4 regions of the Aminobacter sp. 01T433 genome follow, and region 1 is predicted to be linked to each of the others. Evidence: predicted binding sites of a transcription regulator. Region 1 holds the regulator's gene; each other region holds the start of a gene.

Region 1 (4,913 bases):
CGCTGTCGTCACCTCCTGGGTGATCGCATAGAGCTCCGCTGCGTGTTCGCCGTCGGGGATTTCGAACTTGCCCGCATTGTAGAGCTGGAAGAAGCGCGTGCCTTCCTCGATCGTCAGCTGGTACAGCGACAGATGATCGACCGCATAGCTGATCGCCTGTTCAAGCTCTTTCGCCCAGGCGTCGGGCTTCTGGCCCGGCCGCGCATAGATCAGGTCGAATGACAGGCGCGGAAAGATCTCGCGCGCAAGCCCGATGGCGTGCAGCGCCTCCGGCACATTGTGCAGCCGGCCAAGGAAACGCAAATCGGCATCGTTCAGCGCCTGCACGCCGAGCGACACGCGGTTGACGCCGGCGGCGCGATAGCCGCGAAAGCGTTCGGCTTCGACCGACGAGGGGTTGGCCTCAAGCGTGATCTCGGCATTGCCAGCAATGGTCCAGTTGGCGGCGATCGCGTCGAGTACCGCGCCCACCGTTTCGGGCTTCATCAGCGACGGGGTTCCGCCGCCGAGGAAGACGCTCGTCACCTCGCGCGGGCCGGTGCGGGCCCGCATCGTGGCAAGCTCGGTGGCGAAGGCGCGGGCGAAACGTTCCTGGTCCACCGGCTGGTGGCGGACATGGCTGTTGAAGTCGCAGTAAGGGCATTTGGCCGCGCAAAACGGCCAGTGCACATAGACGCCGAAGCCGGGGTCGCGGCTGAGCGACGTAACGCCCATCAGGCCGAACCGAGCATAGCGCGGGCGAATTTCTGGAAGGCGCGGGCGCGGTGTGAAAGCGCGTCAGCCTGGCCGGGCTTCCAGCCATGCTTTTCCTCAGCACTCATTTCGCCAAAGGTCTTGTCGAAACCTTCAGGCAAAAACACCGGGTCGTAGCCGAAACCCTTTTCGCCGCGCGGCGGCCACACGAGATTGCCCTCGGCCTCGCCACGGAAATATTCGGCGTGCCCGTCCGGCCAGGCCAGGCAGATCACCGCGACGAAGCGGCCGGTGCGTTGGTCGGCCACCTTGGCGCCACGCTCCTGCATGGCGTCTTCGGTGCGCTGCATCGCCATGGCGAAGTCGCGCGTGCCGTCGGGCTTTTCGGCCCAGTTGGCGGTGTAGACACCCGGCGCGCCGTCGAGCGCGTCAACCACCAGCCCGGAATCGTCCGACATCGCCGGAAGGCCTGTGGCGGTCGCCGCCGCCAGCGCCTTGATGTAGGCGTTTTCCTCGAAGGTCGTGCCGGTCTCGTCGGGTTCGGGCAGGCCGTATTCCTTGGCCGATTTGGCGGCGATGCCGAACGGCGCCATCAGGTCGGCGAATTCGCGCAGCTTGCCGGCATTGTGGCTGGCGATCACGATCTCGTTGTCGGCAAGCTTGCGCATCAAAGGCCCCATAGTTTCGGCTCGGCGATTTCAAGCGAATTGCCTGACGGATCGCGGAAATAGATGGAACGGCCACCATTCGGCCACTCGAAATCGGCTTCGATGGCGACGCCTTCGCCCTCTAGCCTTGTCTTCCATTGCTCGACTTCTTCAGCCGTCGCGGCAAAGCACAGATGCCCTGGGCCTGCTGTGCCATGCGGCGGCACCGGCAGCTTGGCATCGGGCTTCGGCGGCTGCCGCGTCGCCTCGGCGTTGAACAACAACAGCACGCCCTGGCCGCAGCGGAAGAACACATGCCGCCCCGGCACCTTGGCGATCCGCTCCAGCCCCATCACCTTGCCATAGAATGCCTCAGCGGCATCGAGGTCGGTGACGTAGAGCGCGGATTCGAGGATCGCCGAGAGCCGCATGGCGAATGCCTCAGCCCACCGCCATCTTCTGCAGGTCGACCAGCCGGGTGATGCCCTTGCGGGCGAGGCTCATCAGCGCCAGGAATTCCTCTTCCGAGAACGGCACGCCTTCGGCGGTGCCCTGGATCTCGACGATGCCGCCCTTGCCGGTCATGACGAAATTGGCGTCGGTGCCGGCCGAGGAGTCTTCGACATAGTCGAGGTCGATGACCGGCTGGCCGTCATGGATGCCGCACGAGATCGCAGCGATATGATCTTTCAACACCTTGTCGACGCTGACCATCTGGCGCGCTTCCATCCAGCGCAGGCAGTCGTGAAGCGCGATCCAGGCGCCGGTGATCGAAGCCGTGCGGGTGCCGCCGTCGGCCTGGATCACGTCGCAGTCGACGGTGATCTGGCGCTCGCCGAGAGCGCCCATGTCAACCACGGCGCGCAAGCTGCGGCCGATCAGCCGCTGGATTTCCTGCGTGCGGCCGCCCTGCTTGCCGGCCGAAGCCTCGCGGCGCATGCGTTCGCCGGTCGAGCGCGGCAGCATGCCGTATTCGGCTGTGACCCAGCCCTTGCCGGAATTGCGCATCCAGCCCGGCACCTTTTCTTCCAGGCTCGCCGTGCAAAGCACATGGGTGTCGCCGAACTTCACCAGGCACGAGCCTTCGGCGTGCTTGGACACGTTGCGTTCGAAGGAGATGGCGCGCATTTCGTCGAATTGGCGTTTGGAGGGGCGCATACGGCTACTTTCTCTGGCGAAATCGGAAAATTGTTGCCGGCTTGTAGCTCCATGGCAGGACCAGCGCAAAGGAAAACCGGTTCCGCTGCTGGAGCTGTTGTGTTCGCTGCCGTGCGGTCTATATCATTTTGGACGGAGTCCATGAAGCAGATGACCAAAGCGGTACCCGATCCCACGCTGCAATCGCTCGACATGCGCTCGCGCGACATCTTTCGGCGCATCGTCGATTCCTATCTCAGGGATGGCGAGCCGGTCGGCTCGCGCAACCTGTCGCGCATGCTGCCTTCGTCGCTGTCGCCGGCAACCGTGCGCAATGTGATGAGCGACCTGGAGCATCTCGGTCTCGTCTTTGCGCCGCATATCTCCGCCGGCCGCCTACCGACCCAAAAGGGCCTGCGCTTTTTCGTCGACGCCTTCATGGAACTCGGCGACCTCTCCGACGAGGAGCGCCGCACCATCGAGGCCCAGGTCAAGGCCTCGGGCGAGGGTGCTTCGCTGGAGCACATGCTGACCGAGGCGAGCCAGATGCTGTCGGGCATGTCGCGCGGTGCGGGCCTGGTGCTCGCTGCCAAGAACGAGGTCGCCCTCAAGCATATCGAGTTCATCCAGCTCGAACCGACAAAAGCTCTCGCCGTGCTGGTGTCGCAAAATGGCGATGTCGAAAACCGCGTCGTCGAGCTGCCGCTCGGCGTCACCGTCTCCCAGCTTCACGAGGCGTCCAACTTCCTCAACGCCCATATCCGTGGCCGCACCTTGGCCGAGGCCCGGATCGAGATCGCCCGCATCAAGGACGAGACCAAGGCAGCCCTCGATACGCTGTCGCAGGATCTCGTCGAAAAGGGCCTTGCCGTCTGGGCCGGAGCCGAAAGCGGCCTGCCGTCGCGGCTGATCGTGCGCGGGCGCGCCAATTTGCTCGAAAACGTCACCGCCCAGGCCGACATCGAGCTGCTCAAGCATCTGTTCGAGGACATGGAAACCCAGGACGGGTTGATCCAGCTTCTCGACCTCGCCGAGGAAGGCTCGGGCGTGCGTATCTTCATCGGATCGGAAAACCGGCTGTTTTCGCTCTCCGGTTCGTCGCTGGTCGTGGCCCCTTATCGCGACAAGGATGCCCGTGTTGTCGGCGCGCTCGGCGTCATCGGCCCGACAAGGCTCAATTATGCGCGCATCGTGCCGATGGTCGACTATACGGCGCAGTTGATCTCGCGCATGCTCAGGTGAGATAATCGCCCAGTCATACTCAGGAGGATGCAATGGCATTCGAACAGATCAAGGCCGAGATTGCGGTCCTCTTGCAGGAGATGGTTAACCAGCCCGAAGACGAACACGAACTGCACGAGCGCCTGCGCGAGAAGCTGGCCGAATTGCGGGCGCAAGGCTTGCCGGTGCCCGCCGACCTCGTCGAACTGGAAAAGCGTCTCGACGAGGATTTCTACAAAGCAGGCGCCTGATACGCCGTGGCATTGTCTGACCGCGGACTGGCCTAGCCGTTCACTAGGCTTCGCTGCTGGCTGGGCCGATCACAAGCGCACCGTTTTCGACCTTCGCGACGATCTCGCGGCCGGCCATGGCACCTGTGAACTTGACGGTGATGCTGTCGTTGCTGCCCTCGAACCTGACGGTGACCGTGCCGTCGTCATTGCGCGCAAGCGTCGCCGTGCCGAGGTCGAGATTTGACCTGCGTGCACCATCTTCGCTGAAGCGGTGGATGCTCAGCGGTGCGTTCGTCTCGACGGTGTCGTTGCCGTCGCCTTCCGCGACGTGCAGAAGTGCCGCGCGGCCAGCCGTGCTGTCGATTTTGATCAGGTCGTCGCCCTTGCCGCCCGTCGCACCGACGCTGGAGCCGGACAACTGCAAGACGTCATTGCCGTCGCCCCCGTTCGCTGACGCCTCCCATTTGGCGGTGACACGGATGGTATCGTTGCCTTCGCCGCCGGTGATCCTGTCTGCGCTGTCGGCGGATATGTTCATGACGTCATCGCCAGTCCCGCCGTGAACACCGGAAACGCTGCGCGCAGCGATTGCGATCGTATCGTTGCCCTCGTCGCCATAGATACTATCGACCCTGCCGGCGGCAGCGATCTTGATGGTATCGGCATCTTCGCCGCCTTCAGCGTGCCAAATGGAGCCTGTTGTCGTGATCGCAACGTTGTCGCGGCCAGCACCGCCGCTCGTGCGATCCACATCGCCTTGGCTTACAATGACGAGCTTGTCGTCGCCGTCACCGCCGTTCGTAACATCCACGCTGCCTCGGCTTAAGACGGCGATGGTGTCGTTGCCCTCGCCGCCGTCGACGCCCCATACGGAGTGGTCAAAATTTCTATCCGATCTGCTGGCGGAACGTGCGAAGACGATGATGTTGTCGTTGCCCTTCTCTCCAGCAACGCCCATGATGCGGGATCCGAGGACCTGGAT
Region 2 (4,913 bases), on a different contig from region 1:
CTTGATGATGCGGCCAGCCGCCTCCGAGGCGATGATCGCCCTGGCCTGGCGCAGATTGGCGTTTTCGGTTTCCTGGTAGCGGCCGCCGGTCACGTAGAAATAACCGCCGCCGACAACCAGGGCCAGCGGCAACACCGCCATCAGCACAAAGCGCCCACGCTTCTTGGGAGCCGGCGCTGGTGCCGCCAATGCGGGTTGAAGCTGGGCTGCCGCAGGGCTCTCGAGTTCGAGCTTTGCGCTGTTTTCGTTCACTTTCGCCACCGCGTTCATTTTGTCGTCTCTCTCAAACAATTCACATTGGCGGGTTCGCCCGCGGAAAGGTTGTCGACTATGGTGCGCAGGCCATGGACCGTGGCGAGCCGCTCTTCGGGAGAAAGTCCGTCCAGCGCCCGCTCATAGACCTCGCCGGCAACTGCCTTGACCTCGGAAAAGGCCTCAAGCGCCTTGTCGGTCGGGAAGATCATGCGCACACGCCTATCCGCATTACCTTGACGGCGTTCGATCCAGCCGCCCTCCTCCATCCGGTCCAGCAGTCGCGACACGCTGATCGGCTCGATTTCGAGAAGCTCGGCAAGACGCGCCTGCGCCACACCCTCTTCCTTGACCAGCCTGACAAGCAGTCGCCACTGCGCCGCCGACAGCCCAAATTCGCTACCGCGCTGCTCAAAGTTGCGACGCATCAGCCGCGCCGCGTCGTGGATGAGGAAGCCCAGCCTTTCGATGCCTTCATTTTTCATGAGCGGCATATATTATAAGCATGCTCACCATTCAAGCGGGGATTTTGCACCGCACCATGATTTTACGTTCACACTGTTGTGCGCTCACGCGACGATCAGGCCGCTGTCAATCATGGTCGCTCATCGTTTAGGAAAGGCCCCAGACGTGAACAGGATCGATTGCATGCAGGACCGGTCGCCAAACAGGCGTCATATTCTCAAGGGCATTGCTGGGCTGAGCGTGATGGCGCCCATGCCGCTTTGGGCCAATCCAATGCCGAGCGTGGACGAAGTGGCCTTCGATCCTGATATACCGGTGCTCGGCAATCCGGACGGCAACGTCACCGTGGTCGAATTCACCGACTACCAGTGCCCCTACTGCAAGGTGAGTTTCATCGAACTCTCAAAGGTCATGGCTGAGGACGGCAACATCCGTGTTCTCTTGCGCGACTGGCCAATCTTCGGCGAAGTATCGCGCAACGCGGCTTTGCTGACGCTGGCTTCCCACAGCCAGGGTCGCTACGCCGACGCCGTGCGCACGTTGATGACCACGCATGAGCGCCTGACGTTTCGCAGCACCGCCGACCTTCTGGGTGATATCGGCGTCGATGTCGCGCAAGCCCGCGGCGAGCTCGACTCACGTCGAGACACCTTCGTGGGCCTGCTTGCGCGCAGCCACGCCCAGGCCACAGCCTTCCAGCTCCGGGGCACGCCCGGCTTCCTTATCGGCAAGGCTTTGTACAAGCGCGGCATGACGGCTGACGACTTCCGCAAAGCCATCGCCCAGGCACGGGCATAAACCCACGAATCTCGCTGTCATGTGGATGTCGTTCCCTTGACAGTAAAAGGGCGACGGCCTATCTCACCGGCACGTTAGCACTCTCCTGAAGTGAGTGCTAACCAAGTCCGGCCAGCCCGGACCGAGGAACGTTCTCAACAGTTCACCGAGGAAATTCAAATGACAAAGTCGAAGTTCCGCCCGCTGCATGACCGCGTGGTTGTTCGCCGCGTCGAATCCGAGTCCAAGACCGCAGGCGGCATCATCATCCCCGATACGGCCAAGGAAAAGCCGCAGGAAGGCGAAATCGTCGCCGTCGGTTCCGGTGCCCGCGACGAAGCTGGCAAGATCATTGCGCTGGACGTCAAGGAGGGCGACCGCGTCCTGTTCGGCAAGTGGTCCGGCACCGAAGTGAAGCTCAATGGCGAAGACCTTCTGATCATGAAGGAATCCGACATCATGGGCATCATCGGCTGAACCGTCGAAGTTAGTTCGCAACCACACCAGAAGTAACGGGCATTCAGCCCAGGAGCTAAAACATGGCTGCTAAACACGTAGTATTTTCCCGCGACGCCCGTGAGCGCATGCTGCGCGGCGTCAACATCCTCGCCGACGCCGTGAAGGTCACGCTCGGCCCCAAGGGCCGCAACGTCGTCATCGACAAGTCGTTCGGCGCCCCGCGCATCACCAAGGACGGCGTTTCCGTCGCCAAGGAAATCGAGCTTGAAGACAAGTTCGAGAACATGGGCGCGCAGATGGTCCGCGAAGTTGCTTCGAAGACCAACGACAAGGCCGGCGACGGCACCACGACCGCGACCGTTCTCGCACAGGCTATCGTCCAGGAAGGCCACAAGGCCGTTGCCGCTGGCATGAACCCGATGGACCTGAAGCGCGGCATCGACCTGGCTGTCGGCGAAGTCGTCGCACACCTCGTCAAGAGCGCCAAGAAGATCAAGACCTCCGAGGAAGTCGCCCAGGTCGGCACGATTTCGGCCAACGGCGAAGCCTCGATCGGCCAGATGATCGCGGAAGCGATGCAGAAGGTCGGCAACGAGGGCGTCATCACCGTCGAGGAAGCCAAGACCGCCGAGACCGAACTCGAAGTCGTCGAAGGCATGCAGTTCGACCGCGGCTACCTCTCGCCCTATTTCGTCACCAACCCCGACAAGATGATTGCCGAGCTGGAAGACGCCTACATTCTTCTCCACGAGAAGAAGCTCGGCAACCTGCAGGCCATGCTGCCGATCCTCGAGGCTGTCGTTCAGACCTCGAAGCCGCTCGTCATCATCTCCGAGGACGTCGAAGGCGAAGCTCTTGCAACGCTGGTCGTCAACAAGCTGCGTGGCGGCCTGAAGATCGCTGCCGTCAAGGCACCGGGCTTCGGTGATCGCCGCAAGGCCATGCTGGAAGACATCGCCATCCTCACCGGTGGCCAGGTCATCTCCGAAGACCTCGGCATCAAGCTCGAGAACGTCACGCTGGACATGCTCGGCCGCGCCAAGAAGGTGTCGATCTCCAAGGAGAACACCACCATCATCGACGGCGCCGGCAAGAAGCCTGAGATCGAAGGCCGCGTCGGCCAGATCAAGCAGCAGATCGAAGAGACCACGTCGGACTACGACAAGGAGAAGCTGCAGGAACGTCTGGCGAAGCTCGCCGGCGGTGTTGCCGTGATCCGCGTCGGCGGTGCGACCGAAGTGGAAGTCAAGGAAAAGAAGGACCGCGTCGATGACGCGCTGAACGCAACCCGCGCTGCCGTCGAAGAAGGCATCGTGGCTGGCGGCGGCGTCGCTCTCCTGCGCGCCACCCAGGCGATCACTGCCACCGGCATCAACGCCGATCAGGCTGCAGGCATCAGCATCGTCCGTCGCGCTCTGCAGGCTCCGGCCCGCCAGATCGCTTCGAACGCAGGTGCTGAAGCCTCGATCGTCGCCGGCAAGATCCTTGACAACAAGGGCGCTACCTTCGGCTACAACGCCGCGACCGACGAGTATGGCGACATGATCGCCATGGGCATCGTCGACCCGGTCAAGGTCGTCCGCACCGCACTTCAGGACGCAGCCTCGGTTGCCGGCCTGCTCGTCACCACCGAAGCCATGATCGCCGAAGCTCCGAAGAAGGAATCGGCTGGCGGCGGCGGCATGCCTGGCGGCATGGGCGGCATGGGCGGTATGGGCGGCATGGATTTCTAATCCAGCCACCTGGCTCAAGCTTACGGAAAGGGCGCCTTCGGGCGCCCTTTTTCGTTGCGCGGCGCGCTTCCTTGCGACCTACGCGGTTGATCAATACTCGGCGCGCATGACCGAGACGCCAGTTTGAGAGAACGCCGCGACACGGTCATGCGCGGCCTTGCCGTCGACGATCAATGTAGCGATGTCATCGAGACCGCCAACCTGGAATGGCGACACGGCACCTACCTTGTCGCTTGTCGCAAGCACGACCGTTTCGGCGGAGCAGGATACCAGCTGCCGCTTGATCGCCGCCTCCTCCATATCGCCCGTGGTCAACCCTTCCGTCACATGGACGCCGGTGACGCCGAGGAAAAACAGATCGGCACGGATGCGCGATATCGCCTCGGCCGCCAATGCTCCAACCGCCACCATCGAGTGGCGGTACAGTTTTCCGCCGATGATCACCGCCTCCACCTGCGGTTTGTCCTCAAGTGCTACCGCGATGGTCGGGCTGTGGGTGATTGCCGTGAAGCTGGCCGCAACCGGGAGGTGGCGGATGATCTCCAGGTTCGACGTACCGCCATCGAACACCACCGTCATGCCATCCCTGATCATCGCCGCCCCTGCCTTGCCCAGCGCCGACTTGGCGTCCATCGCCATGGTTCGGCGTTCGCCGATCGGAACCACCGTTGGCGACACCGGCATCGCGCCGCCATGCACGCGCAACAGCAATCCTTCCGCCGCGAGATCCCTGAGATCGCGCCTGATCGTGTCTTCCGACAATTCCAACTGGTGGCTGAGACGCTTGGCGACGACCTGTCCATCCTTGGCAAGCACGTCGAGGATCAGGCGTTTTCGTTGGCTTGTGAGCACTTTGACGTTCCGTTCGTTCAGTGATGCCACACGATATTGCATGATATCGCACGAAGCTATATTCATTTCGTGCAGATTCGTGCAATTTCGGGAGACCTCATGAACACCGTTATGAAACCAATGCTCATCTTGATCGCCGGCCCCTACCGCTCCGGCACCGCCGACGACCCCATCAAGATGGAGGAAAATCTGAACCGTCTCGAAAGCGCCGCGGTTCCGCTTTTTCGCGCGGGCCATATCCCGATGATCGGCGAATGGGTCGCACTTCCGCTCGGGCGGCAGGTCGGTTCGAAGGGTGCCGGCGATCCGCTCTACGATGAATTCGCCTACCCGGTCGCCGACCGGCTGCTGCGCCATTGCGATGCCGTGCTGCGT
Region 3 (4,913 bases), on a different contig from region 1:
GCGCTGGTACATCACGAAGCCCTCGCCACCGGGTGCGACGAGAAAGCGCTTGTCGCCGAGCAGGGCCAATGCCGCCGCCGTCGACGGGGCCCCGGCGACCAGCGCCGGCACGCTTTCGGGCACTCCTCCCAGTGGCGCGAGCGTCAGCACACGGCGGTTGATGAGCGTGTCGGCAAGCACAACAAGAAGCAGCGTGACAAGGACCACGCTGGCACGCAGCATGCGAGGGGCATCGCCGTTGAAGGCGAACTCCCACCAGAGCTGACTACTGTATTCGACGTGGCGGAAGGCGAAAAAGCCGAGCCATATGCAGGCGCAGATCGTCGTGCCGACACTGGCCAGCCAGCCCCAGGAGAGATGCAAGTCACTGCGCAGCGGGCGCCGGTAGAAGGAGTCGCGGAAGACAAACAGTGTCAACGTCATGAGCGACAGCACCAATGCTTCTTCCCAGTCGAGGCCCTTGGCCAGGGAAAAGATGGCACCGCTGATGAAGAGCACCATTGCCGCTAGCCAGGCGCGTCGCAGCCTTTTGACAAGTCCACGGGCAACGATCAGCAACGCCACGGCAACGAAGCTCGCGCCGAGATGGGACATTTCGACGAAGGGCAGCGGGATGAATTCGGACAATGTGTCGATGCGCTCGGCAAGGCTTGGCGTCAGTGCTGAAATCAGGATCACCATCGCGCCGATGAAGGCGATGCCGGCCGAAAGCGGCGGAATCAGCGGCTCGAGCAGCAACGAGGCGGCACCGACAGGACCGGCGAGGCGGTGACGGTGGCGGTGGATTTCGGAGATGACCAGGCCGAGCACCGCAACGGCAAAGGGCAGCAGCGTGTAGACGATACGGTAGGCAACCAGTCCAGCAAGGGCTTCGGAATTGTTGCCCAGACCGAGGCCCGCGATGATTGTAGCTTCAAAGGCGCCGATGCCGCCCGGCGCATGGCTGACGATGCCGAGGATAACGGCAACGACATAGACGAGGATGAAGGCCGAGAAACTTCCCACACTGCCCGCCGGAAGCAGCACATAGAGGCAGGCAGCAGCAGCGGCCAGATCGATAAGCCCGGCTGCGATCTGCACCAGTGCGCCGCGCGAGGACGGCAGCCGGAGCGAAATCCGGCCGAACCCCAGGGTTCGCTCGCCACGCGATAGCCAGACGACGAGCACGGCGATGCCAAGCAGGACGACGACGCCGATGGCGAGATCCAGTTCGGGCCCGAGCGTCGCGAGCCATGGGATCTGGCCCGGTTCGGCGACCATCGCGATCGCTGCCATGATGGCGAAGGCAAACCAGATCGCAAACCACGAGGTGCCCACGATGCGGCCGATATCGGCAAGTTCGATGCCTTGGGCGGCATAGACGCGGTAGCGCAGCGCACCGCCCGTCAGCAGCGAAAAACCAAGCGCGTTGGAGATCGCGTAGCCGGCGGCACCAGCAAGCACGGACACGCGACGCGGGATGCGGCCAGGGGCAATCGTTTCGACGGCCACGACGTCATAGAACGCGACAGCAGCGAAGCTGATGATGGTGAACAAGACCGCCAGCAACAGCGGTTCAAGCGGGAAGCTGCGCAGATCATCCTGAATTTCCGCGAGCGAAATCGCATTGATGTGCTGGCTCAGCACCCAAAATGCAAAGATCGCGACGGCGACGCCAGCAAGCGGCAGGGCGACGGCCGATCGACGTTGCCAAGAGAACAGCTTGCCGCGCTCCGGCTGCATGTCGAGATCTTCGGTCGTAAGCTTGTCCATGCTGTCGCCATTCAATTCGCTGCGCGGAACGCGTCGGCGAGGCGCGAAGAGGCGACGCGATAAGGGCAATTCTGCGGCGGATTTCACCCTGCAATCAACCGCGAACCTTAACTCTTCGTCATGTTCCGCTGCGAGGTAATGGGGCGGGTTTCTGGCTGGTGCATGGCGCCCTCCAGAAGGTTTGCAATTCTACTCGTATCGCTGAAGAATTTTCTATAAATATTTTTAAGTCACCTTTATCGTGATGAAATCAACTTTTTCATACCTGTTTATCTTTGCATGATTTCTCAGAAAAATAACGCGCTCCTCTTTTTTTGAATACTTCAATGCAGCGCAGAATTATTTTTAGCACTCCTGTTATTCGAGTGCCAAAAGGTGTACACAGGGAATGCGGTCCCCTACGCGCCGACTGCAGAAAGAATCCCCATGAAATTCCGACCACTTCACGACCGCGTCGTTATCCGACGCGCCGAAGGCGATCTCAAATCCAAAGGTGGCATCATCATTCCCGACAATGCCAAGGAAAAGCCCCAGCAGGGCGAAGTGGTTGCAGTAGGACCGGGCTCGCGCGACGAAAGCGGCAAGCTGATCCCGCTTGACGTCAAGGCAGGCGACACCGTGCTGTTCGGCAAATGGTCGGGCATCGAGGTCAAGATCGACGGCGCCGATCTCCTGATCATGAAGGAGACCGACATCATGGGCATCGTCGACAATAGCGAAGCGGCCAAAAAAGCGGCCTGATCAGGCTCCGCGGTCTCAAGAACGAACTGGACGAAAAATCATGTCTGCCAAGGAAATCAAATTCTCCACCGATGCCCGCGACCGCATGCTGCGCGGCGTCGAACTCCTCAACAACGCCGTCAAGGTGACGCTCGGCCCGAAAGGCCGCAATGTCATCATCGATCGCGCCTATGGCCCGCCGCGCATCACCAAAGACGGCGTCACCGTCGCCAAGGAGATCGAGCTTTCAGACAAATTCGAGAACATGGGCGCGCAGATGGTGCGCGAAGTGGCCTCGAAGACCAACGACCTCGCCGGTGACGGCACCACCACCGCAACCGTGCTCGCCGCCTCCATCCTGCGTGAGGGCGCCAAGCTGGTTGCAGCCGGCATGAACCCGATGGATCTCAAGCGCGGCATCGACCTTGCGGTCGCGGCCGTCGTCAAGGACGTCCAAGCGCGCTCCAAGAAGGTCAAGTCGTCCGACGAGATCGCCCAGGTCGGCACGATCGCCGCCAACGGCGACGCCACCGTCGGTGACATGATCGCCAAGGCGATGGAAAAGGTCGGCAATGAAGGCGTCATCACTGTCGAGGAAGCCAAGACCGCCGAGACCGAACTCGACGTCGTAGAGGGAATGCAGTTCGACCGTGGCTACCTCAGCCCCTATTTCGTCACCAACACCGACAAGATGCGTGCCGAGCTGGAGGACCCCTACATCCTCATTCACGAAAAGAAGCTCGGCAATCTCCAGGCGATACTGCCGATCCTGGAGGCCGTGGTGCAAAGCGGCAAGCCGCTTTTGATCATTGCCGAGGACGTCGAAGGCGAAGCGCTTGCAACGCTTGTCGTCAACAAGCTGCGTGGCGGTCTGAAGGTCGCCGCCGTCAAGGCGCCAGGCTTCGGCGACCGCCGCAAGGCGATGCTGGAAGACATCGCGATCCTGACCGCCGGCCAAATGGTCTCGGAGGATCTCGGTATCAAGCTCGAAAATGTCACCATCGACATGCTCGGCCGGGCAAAGCGCGTGCTCATCGACAAGGACACGACCACGATCATCGACGGCTCCGGCGACAAGGCGGGCATTGCCGCGCGGGTCGCGCAGTTGAAGATGCAGATCGAAGAAACCACTTCCGACTACGACAAGGAAAAGCTGCAGGAACGCCTGGCCAAGCTCGCCGGCGGCGTTGCCGTCATCCGTGTCGGCGGCGCGACCGAGACCGAGGTCAAGGAAAAGAAGGACCGCATCGACGACGCGCTGAACGCCACCCGGGCTGCCGTTGAAGAAGGCATTGTTGCCGGCGGCGGCGTGGCCCTGCTGCGCGCCAAGACCGTGCTGAAAACGCTTGTCGGCGCCAATGCCGATGTGACCGCTGGCATTTCGATTGTGCTCAAGGCGCTCGAGGCGCCGATCCGGCAAATCGCCGAGAATGCCGGTGTCGAAGGCTCCGTCGTCGTCGGCAAACTGATGGACAGCGAGGATGCCGATCTGGGCTTCAATGCGCAGACCGAAACCTATGTCGATATGATCAAGGCCGGCATCGTCGATCCGGCCAAGGTCGTACGCACGGCCCTGCAGGACGCCGGCTCGATCGCCGCACTGCTAATCACCGCCGAAGCCATGATCTCCGACATTCCGGCGAAGGAAGCATCCAACGGCGGCAACCCAGCTGGAATGGGTTACTGAGCAACGCCTGAACCATCTGGCCGCCATGCGGCTGGATGGTGACTCCCCACCATCAACCAGGAGCGTTACATGGCCATGCAGACCAACCAGAAGCAGTCCGTCGCCGCACGATGGGAGAACTACCAGCCGTCCAAATCGACGCTCGTCTGGACATGCGTCGGCACCGCCGTCGCAACGATGATCATCGGCTTCAGCTGGGGCGGCTGGGTCACCGGCGGCACCTCGCAGACGCTTGCAACGACAGCCGGCGACGTGGCGCGTGGTCAACTCGCCTCGACAATATGCGTCGAGCGGTTCAATGCAGCACCCGATGCTGCGGCAAAGCTGACCGAACTGAAAGCCAAGACAGTCGGCTACGATAGGCAGAAGTTCGTCGAGGCCGGCGGCTGGGCTACCATGCCGGGAGAAACCGCTCCTGACCGGCGCGCCTCGATTGGCTGCGCCACCGCACTCGCGGCCTAAGCGATTCCATCTCGCGCCGGAACGGCCAGTTCCGGCGCGAGTGTCCTCGTTTCCAGTGCCGCGTTTGACCGCCACTCCAACCCGCCGACGGTGCGCTTTTCCTCTCGAACGACATGCTGCCGCCGCCTGGAAATATCCTGGCGGGCGTCTCGGCTTCAGCAGAGAAGGATTTCGACCATGATCAAATTCTCAAAGAAGAACGACCCATTGCCGGCAGAAAGCGATGAAAACCGCTTCGACTTCATCCGCAGGGCCGCAGCCGAGAAACACAGAAGAATCAAGAGCGACGACG
Region 4 (4,913 bases), on a different contig from region 1:
TGCAGCTTTTCCTTGTCGTAGTCCGAGGTGGTTTCTTCGATCTGCATCTTCAGCTGCGCGATCCGCGCCGCAATGCCGGCCTTGTCGCCGGAGCCGTCGATGATGGTGGTCGTATCCTTGTCAATAAGCACGCGCTTTGCCCTGCCGAGCATGTCGATGGTGACATTTTCGAGCTTGATACCGAGATCCTCTGAGATCATTTGGCCGGCGGTCAGGATCGCGATGTCTTCCAGCATCGCCTTGCGGCGGTCGCCGAAGCCCGGCGCCTTGACGGCGGCGACCTTCAGACCGCCACGCAGCTTGTTGACGACAAGCGTTGCCAGCGCTTCGCCTTCAACGTCCTCGGAAATGATCAGCAGTGGCTTGCCGGTCTGCACCACGGCTTCGAGGATCGGCAGCATCGCTTGCAGATTGCCAAGCTTCTTTTCGTGAATGAGGATGTAGGGGTCCTCCAGCTCGGCACGCATCTTGTCGGTGTTGGTGACGAAATAGGGGCTGAGGTAGCCACGGTCGAACTGCATTCCCTCGACGACGTCGAGTTCGGTCTCGGCGGTCTTGGCCTCCTCGACGGTGATGACGCCTTCATTGCCGACCTTGTCCATCGCCTTGGCGATCATGTCGCCGACGGTTGCGTCGCCATTGGCAGCGATCGTGCCGACCTGGGCGATCTCGTCGGAAGACTTGACCTTCGTGGAGCGCGCCTGGACGTCCTTGACGACGGCCGCGACCGCAAGGTCGATGCCGCGCTTGAGATCCATCGGGTTCATGCCGGCTGCAACCAGCTTGGCGCCCTCGCGCAGGATGGAGGCGGCGAGCACGGTTGCTGTGGTTGTACCATCGCCGGCGAGATCGTTGGTCTTAGAGGCCACTTCGCGCACCATCTGCGCGCCCATGTTCTCGAACTTGTCGGAAAGCTCGATCTCCTTGGCGACGGTGACGCCGTCTTTGGTGATGCGCGGCGGGCCATAGGCGCGATCGATGATGACATTGCGGCCTTTCGGGCCAAGTGTCACCTTGACGGCGTTGTTGAGCAGCTCGACGCCGCGCAGCATGCGGTCGCGGGCATCGGTGGAAAATTTGATTTCCTTGGCAGACATGATTTTTCGTCCAGTTCGTTCTTGAGACCGCACAGCCTGATCAGGCCGCTTTTTTGGCCGCTTCGCTATTGTCGACGATGCCCATGATGTCGGTCTCCTTCATGATCAGGAGATCGGCACCGTCGATCTTGACCTCGGTACCCGACCATTTGCCGAACAGCACGGTGTCGCCTGCCTTGACGTCAAGCGGTATCAGCTTGCCGCTTTCGTCGCGCGAGCCCGGTCCTACTGCAACCACTTCGCCCTGCTGCGGCTTTTCCTTGGCATTGTCGGGAATGATGATGCCGCCTTTGGATATGAGGTCGCCTTCGGCGCGTCGGATAACGACGCGGTCGTGAAGTGGTCGGAATTTCATAGAGGTTCTTTCTGCAGTCGGCGCGTAGGGCGGCCGCGTCATATATGTGGCGTCATTGGCACTCGATTGATAGGAGTGCCAGAAATAATTACCGGCCATGTCTGAAATTGTTTCAAAATATAACGTAGTGGCGATAGTAAAAATTATTGCCCATTCGAATGGAAAATAGATTGGAAGCGGATTTCAATGTTTAAGATATAAAGATAAAGATTTGTTTCCCTCGCAAGAAATTAATATTTCATATTGAAAAAATTCCGGCAATGGCGTATATGTTGAACTCGTTGATTTGGCCGACTTGGCTTTTCGCGGTGTCAGAGACCCTGGACCCGCCATTCTCCACCGAATTCTCGACAGCGAATACAGGGTGCCGATCCGGCAGTCCTGTCGCTCGGCCAGAACCTGAATGAAGCCTGACGCTGACCACGGATGTACTGGCAGCGCGTGCGACATTCCGGTCCGGGCCGGAACGATGCAGGGAGTGCGCATCCCGCGCCATCCTTGCGGAGAACGCAACCATGACCAGTCGCACCACACAATCCGTCGCCCGCTTTACATCCGCGTTTTCGCTCGCGGGTCTCGATGCGCCGCAATCGGCCGGAGACTACCGGATCGACAGCGACGAAGACTCAATCGAGGGCATCTCCCGGCTAGCTTGGCTGCGGACCAGTACCTTCATCCATTTGCCGGCGATCGCTGTGCAGGGCACGAAGCAACAGATGGTACCGATCGATCCGGCAGGCCTGGAAGCGGCGCTGGAAAAGGACCGACAATCATGACCGCGACATACATCATGCGAGGCAACCGTCCGACCCGGCGTGACCCGGCAACTCATCGCTTCGCGGTGGGGCAGACCGTCCCTGGGGCCGGCATGTCGCCTTACCGCATTACCGCCACGTTGCCGCCGAGGGAAAACTCCCCTCAGTACCGCATCCGCAACGAAGAAGAGCGCCATGAGCGCGTGACGACCGAAGACAGCATCGAGCTGATCGGCGCGTCGCTGGCCCGGAATGGCGCAGATCTCATCGAAAGGACTTTCGGCAATGGCTAAGGGCCAAAAGCGCAGCAGCCGCGAGATCAGAAAGCCCAAGCAGGCAAAGGTGAAAGCCTCACCGACGCCAGAAAGCACGTTCGGCAGCCAGATTAAGCTCGCCGCAAAAGCGGTCCCGGGCGGCAAGCGCTGACGGCCATGCTCGGGAGTCGGGCTGCAGATGAAGATCGCGATCGAATTCTATCGGACCCGCGGCAAGGATGACGCGCATGCGGTCGTGGGCCGCGAGACTAACGAAGCCGCCGATGTCGAGGGCGCGATCGAGATCGCGCGGCGCTTGTCGCAAACCCTCGATTTGCCGCAGCGACCGGATGCCATGACGATCGCCGATGCGAATGGCAGGATCCTCTATTCCGGACCTATCGATACCGACGCACTCCCTGAAGGAAGGCCATGACCATGAATGCACGCAGCAACGATGTCCAACGCAGACAGGATGCTGCCGCGATCTGCATCTGGGAAAATGAAGGCGGCGCGCCCAGCCGCGATGGTATCCATCATCAGTTCGGGCGGCGCATTGAACCGGATCGCTCTTGGACCGTCTATCATGTCTTCACCGGCATTCCGGCGATTGTCGGCGGCCAGATGATGACCGGCCTGACCCGGTCGGATGCGACGGATGGGATGATGTCCCTCAATCTTCGCAATACCGGTCGCCGCAAGGAGCGGATAAGGCTGGCCGCACTTGGGCTGAACAGCAACATAGCAGGCAACACATGACGTTAGCCTTTCTCAATCCGAGCCGCAGTTTCGATGAAGCCAAAAAGGCTGTCCGCTTCATCGGCCATGACGGCATGTTCGAAGTGCCATTCTTCATCGAGGCCGGTGCACTGGCGAAAGCGGGCGCCAAGTCAGGCAGAACGCAACTGTCAGAGGCAGAGTGCCTGACGGCCTTCGATGCGGCGCGTAGGTCGATCCACGATGTCGCACGCGAGGCCTATTCTCACGGGCGTCGCACCTACTACACCTTGACAGCCGCCGATTTCCGATAGCGGCGCGCTTGGGTGCATGACCGAGAACCGCTTCTCGGTCATGGGCGCTGGATGCGGCAGGTCAGCGCGCCTCATCGTGCATGCGAGACGTAGGCATGTCGCGCGCCAGCAGATCGCCAAGAACCCGAGACGTCTCACGCAGCATGGCTTACATCTCCTGCTTGCTCAGAGAGTGCGGCTCATTCGCCGCATCGAGAAGTTGGACGAGCAGTTCAAGGCCGCGCTGATGCAAGACCGCCATCACGGGTCACTTCCATTGTAAACATCGCCAGCAGACGGTCTAAATGAGACGGTTGCGTTCGTGGATATCTCTTGCGCGCCGGCGCGTGCCAACGGTGTCGCTGACATGCTGCCGATCAGCTTCGTCGTGTCGAGGCTTCAGGGGCTTAGAAGCCACTGACCACAGCATCAGACGTTCTGGTGCTGGGGGCTTCCCAACCGTCCCGTCCTTGTCGTCCCATCGATTAACGCTGTGCTGGCTGGCATGGCTCTCCAGCCGCCTGCGGAGGCCGTCGATGGTTTTTGTTCCACCTTGGAAGCTCTCTACCAGGAATCGTGCTGTCGCAGTTTCCCGATCGGCGTCGGGCCTGGAGCTACGTGGCCGGATTTCGGCAAGCAGGCGTCCGATCATGTTCATGTTTTCGGATGTCAGATAGTTGGAAGACATGGCGTCCTCCTTTCGATTGGGGCTAGGGCTCGATGGCCGCCCTCAATCAGCCGCGCCCTGAGATGAGCGGCCGACAAACGACCATGCGCCTTTACGGTACCTGCGTCCACCGAAAGTTAATTTATTGAAGAAGTAAATAATTCTTCTAATATCGGAACGGAATCCCCCAAACAGCCGTTGTGTTTCTGGCGGTGATTTGTCGCCCACCAATAAACAAGGAATATGGATATGAAGCGCATTGCATTGGGAATTTCAGCTGTACTTATGACGGCCGAAATAGGTTTCGCAGCCGAACCTGCAATGTTGGCGAAGACACCGAAAGATGAAATCTACACGACTGTGAAGGGCATGACGCTCTATACGTTCGACAAGGACAAGGCGGGCGCATCAAGCTGTTATGATGCCTGCGCCACAACCTGGCCAGCCCTCAAGGCTGACGCCAAGGCAAAGGCCGAAGGCGCGTGGACAGTGGTTGACCGCACCGACGGCACCAAGATGTGGGCGTATGACGGAAAGCCGCTTTACACCTATGCCAAGGACAAGAAAGCCGGCGATATGAACGGTGAAGGCATTGGCGGCGTTTGGCATATGGCCAAGGCCAGCTAACCATCATTTGCAGGGGGCGTCTCCAAGGGCGCCGCCGTTTGACGTCGAGATGAGGTGGTGTCCTGGAGCGCCATGTGTTCTTTCGCAAAGAACGCGCCATACCTACATCTTTGAACCTACGCATCGCGCTTCCGAAAATCGATTTTTT

What was found. Region 1 encodes HrcA, which represses chaperone genes, less so after heat shock. Its sites were predicted from a motif close to GTTAGCACTCNCNNNNNGNGAGTGCTAAC; they were not measured.
Region 2: a site for HrcA is predicted at 1,589-1,617, ahead of groES (co-chaperone GroES). Genes of this name have one in related genera too.
Region 3: a site for HrcA is predicted at 2,097-2,125, ahead of AC1DLV_RS23750 (co-chaperone GroES). Genes of this name have one in related genera too.
Region 4: a site for HrcA is predicted at 1,507-1,535, ahead of AC1DLV_RS21045 (co-chaperone GroES). Genes of this name have one in related genera too.

The regions. Positions count from the first base shown of each region.
Region 1 is NZ_JBFTPR010000001.1:239,261-244,173, forward strand. It holds gene hemW (radical SAM family heme chaperone HemW) at 1-714, opposite strand, end outside; gene rdgB (RdgB/HAM1 family non-canonical purine NTP pyrophosphatase) at 714-1,361, opposite strand; gene AC1DLV_RS01220 (VOC family protein) at 1,361-1,771, opposite strand; gene rph (ribonuclease PH) at 1,782-2,498, opposite strand; gene hrcA (heat-inducible transcriptional repressor HrcA) at 2,649-3,719, shown strand; gene AC1DLV_RS01235 (hypothetical protein) at 3,752-3,949, shown strand; gene AC1DLV_RS01240 (hypothetical protein) at 3,993-4,913, opposite strand, start outside.
Region 2 is NZ_JBFTPR010000003.1:242,465-247,377, forward strand. It holds gene AC1DLV_RS06420 (HlyD family secretion protein) at 1-270, opposite strand, end outside; gene AC1DLV_RS06425 (MarR family winged helix-turn-helix transcriptional regulator) at 267-746, opposite strand; gene AC1DLV_RS06430 (DsbA family protein) at 883-1,515, shown strand; gene groES (co-chaperone GroES) at 1,675-1,971, shown strand; gene groL (chaperonin GroEL) at 2,034-3,686, shown strand; gene AC1DLV_RS06445 (DeoR/GlpR family DNA-binding transcription regulator) at 3,777-4,538, opposite strand; gene AC1DLV_RS06450 (DUF4406 domain-containing protein) at 4,659-4,913, shown strand, end outside.
Region 3 is NZ_JBFTPR010000016.1:104,065-108,977, reverse strand. It holds gene mprF (bifunctional lysylphosphatidylglycerol flippase/synthetase MprF) at 1-1,752, opposite strand, end outside; gene AC1DLV_RS23750 (co-chaperone GroES) at 2,179-2,493, shown strand; gene groL (chaperonin GroEL) at 2,534-4,159, shown strand; gene AC1DLV_RS23740 (hypothetical protein) at 4,229-4,621, shown strand; gene AC1DLV_RS23735 (hypothetical protein) at 4,799-4,913, shown strand, end outside.
Region 4 is NZ_JBFTPR010000013.1:29,114-34,026, forward strand. It holds gene groL (chaperonin GroEL) at 1-1,097, opposite strand, end outside; gene AC1DLV_RS21045 (co-chaperone GroES) at 1,138-1,452, opposite strand; gene AC1DLV_RS21050 (hypothetical protein) at 1,968-2,228, shown strand; gene AC1DLV_RS21055 (hypothetical protein) at 2,225-2,500, shown strand; gene AC1DLV_RS21060 (hypothetical protein) at 2,661-2,897, shown strand; gene AC1DLV_RS21065 (hypothetical protein) at 2,894-3,220, shown strand; gene AC1DLV_RS21070 (DUF1488 family protein) at 3,217-3,492, shown strand; gene AC1DLV_RS21075 (hypothetical protein) at 3,509-3,754, shown strand; gene AC1DLV_RS21080 (hypothetical protein) at 3,773-4,159, opposite strand; gene AC1DLV_RS21085 (COG4315 family predicted lipoprotein) at 4,388-4,765, shown strand.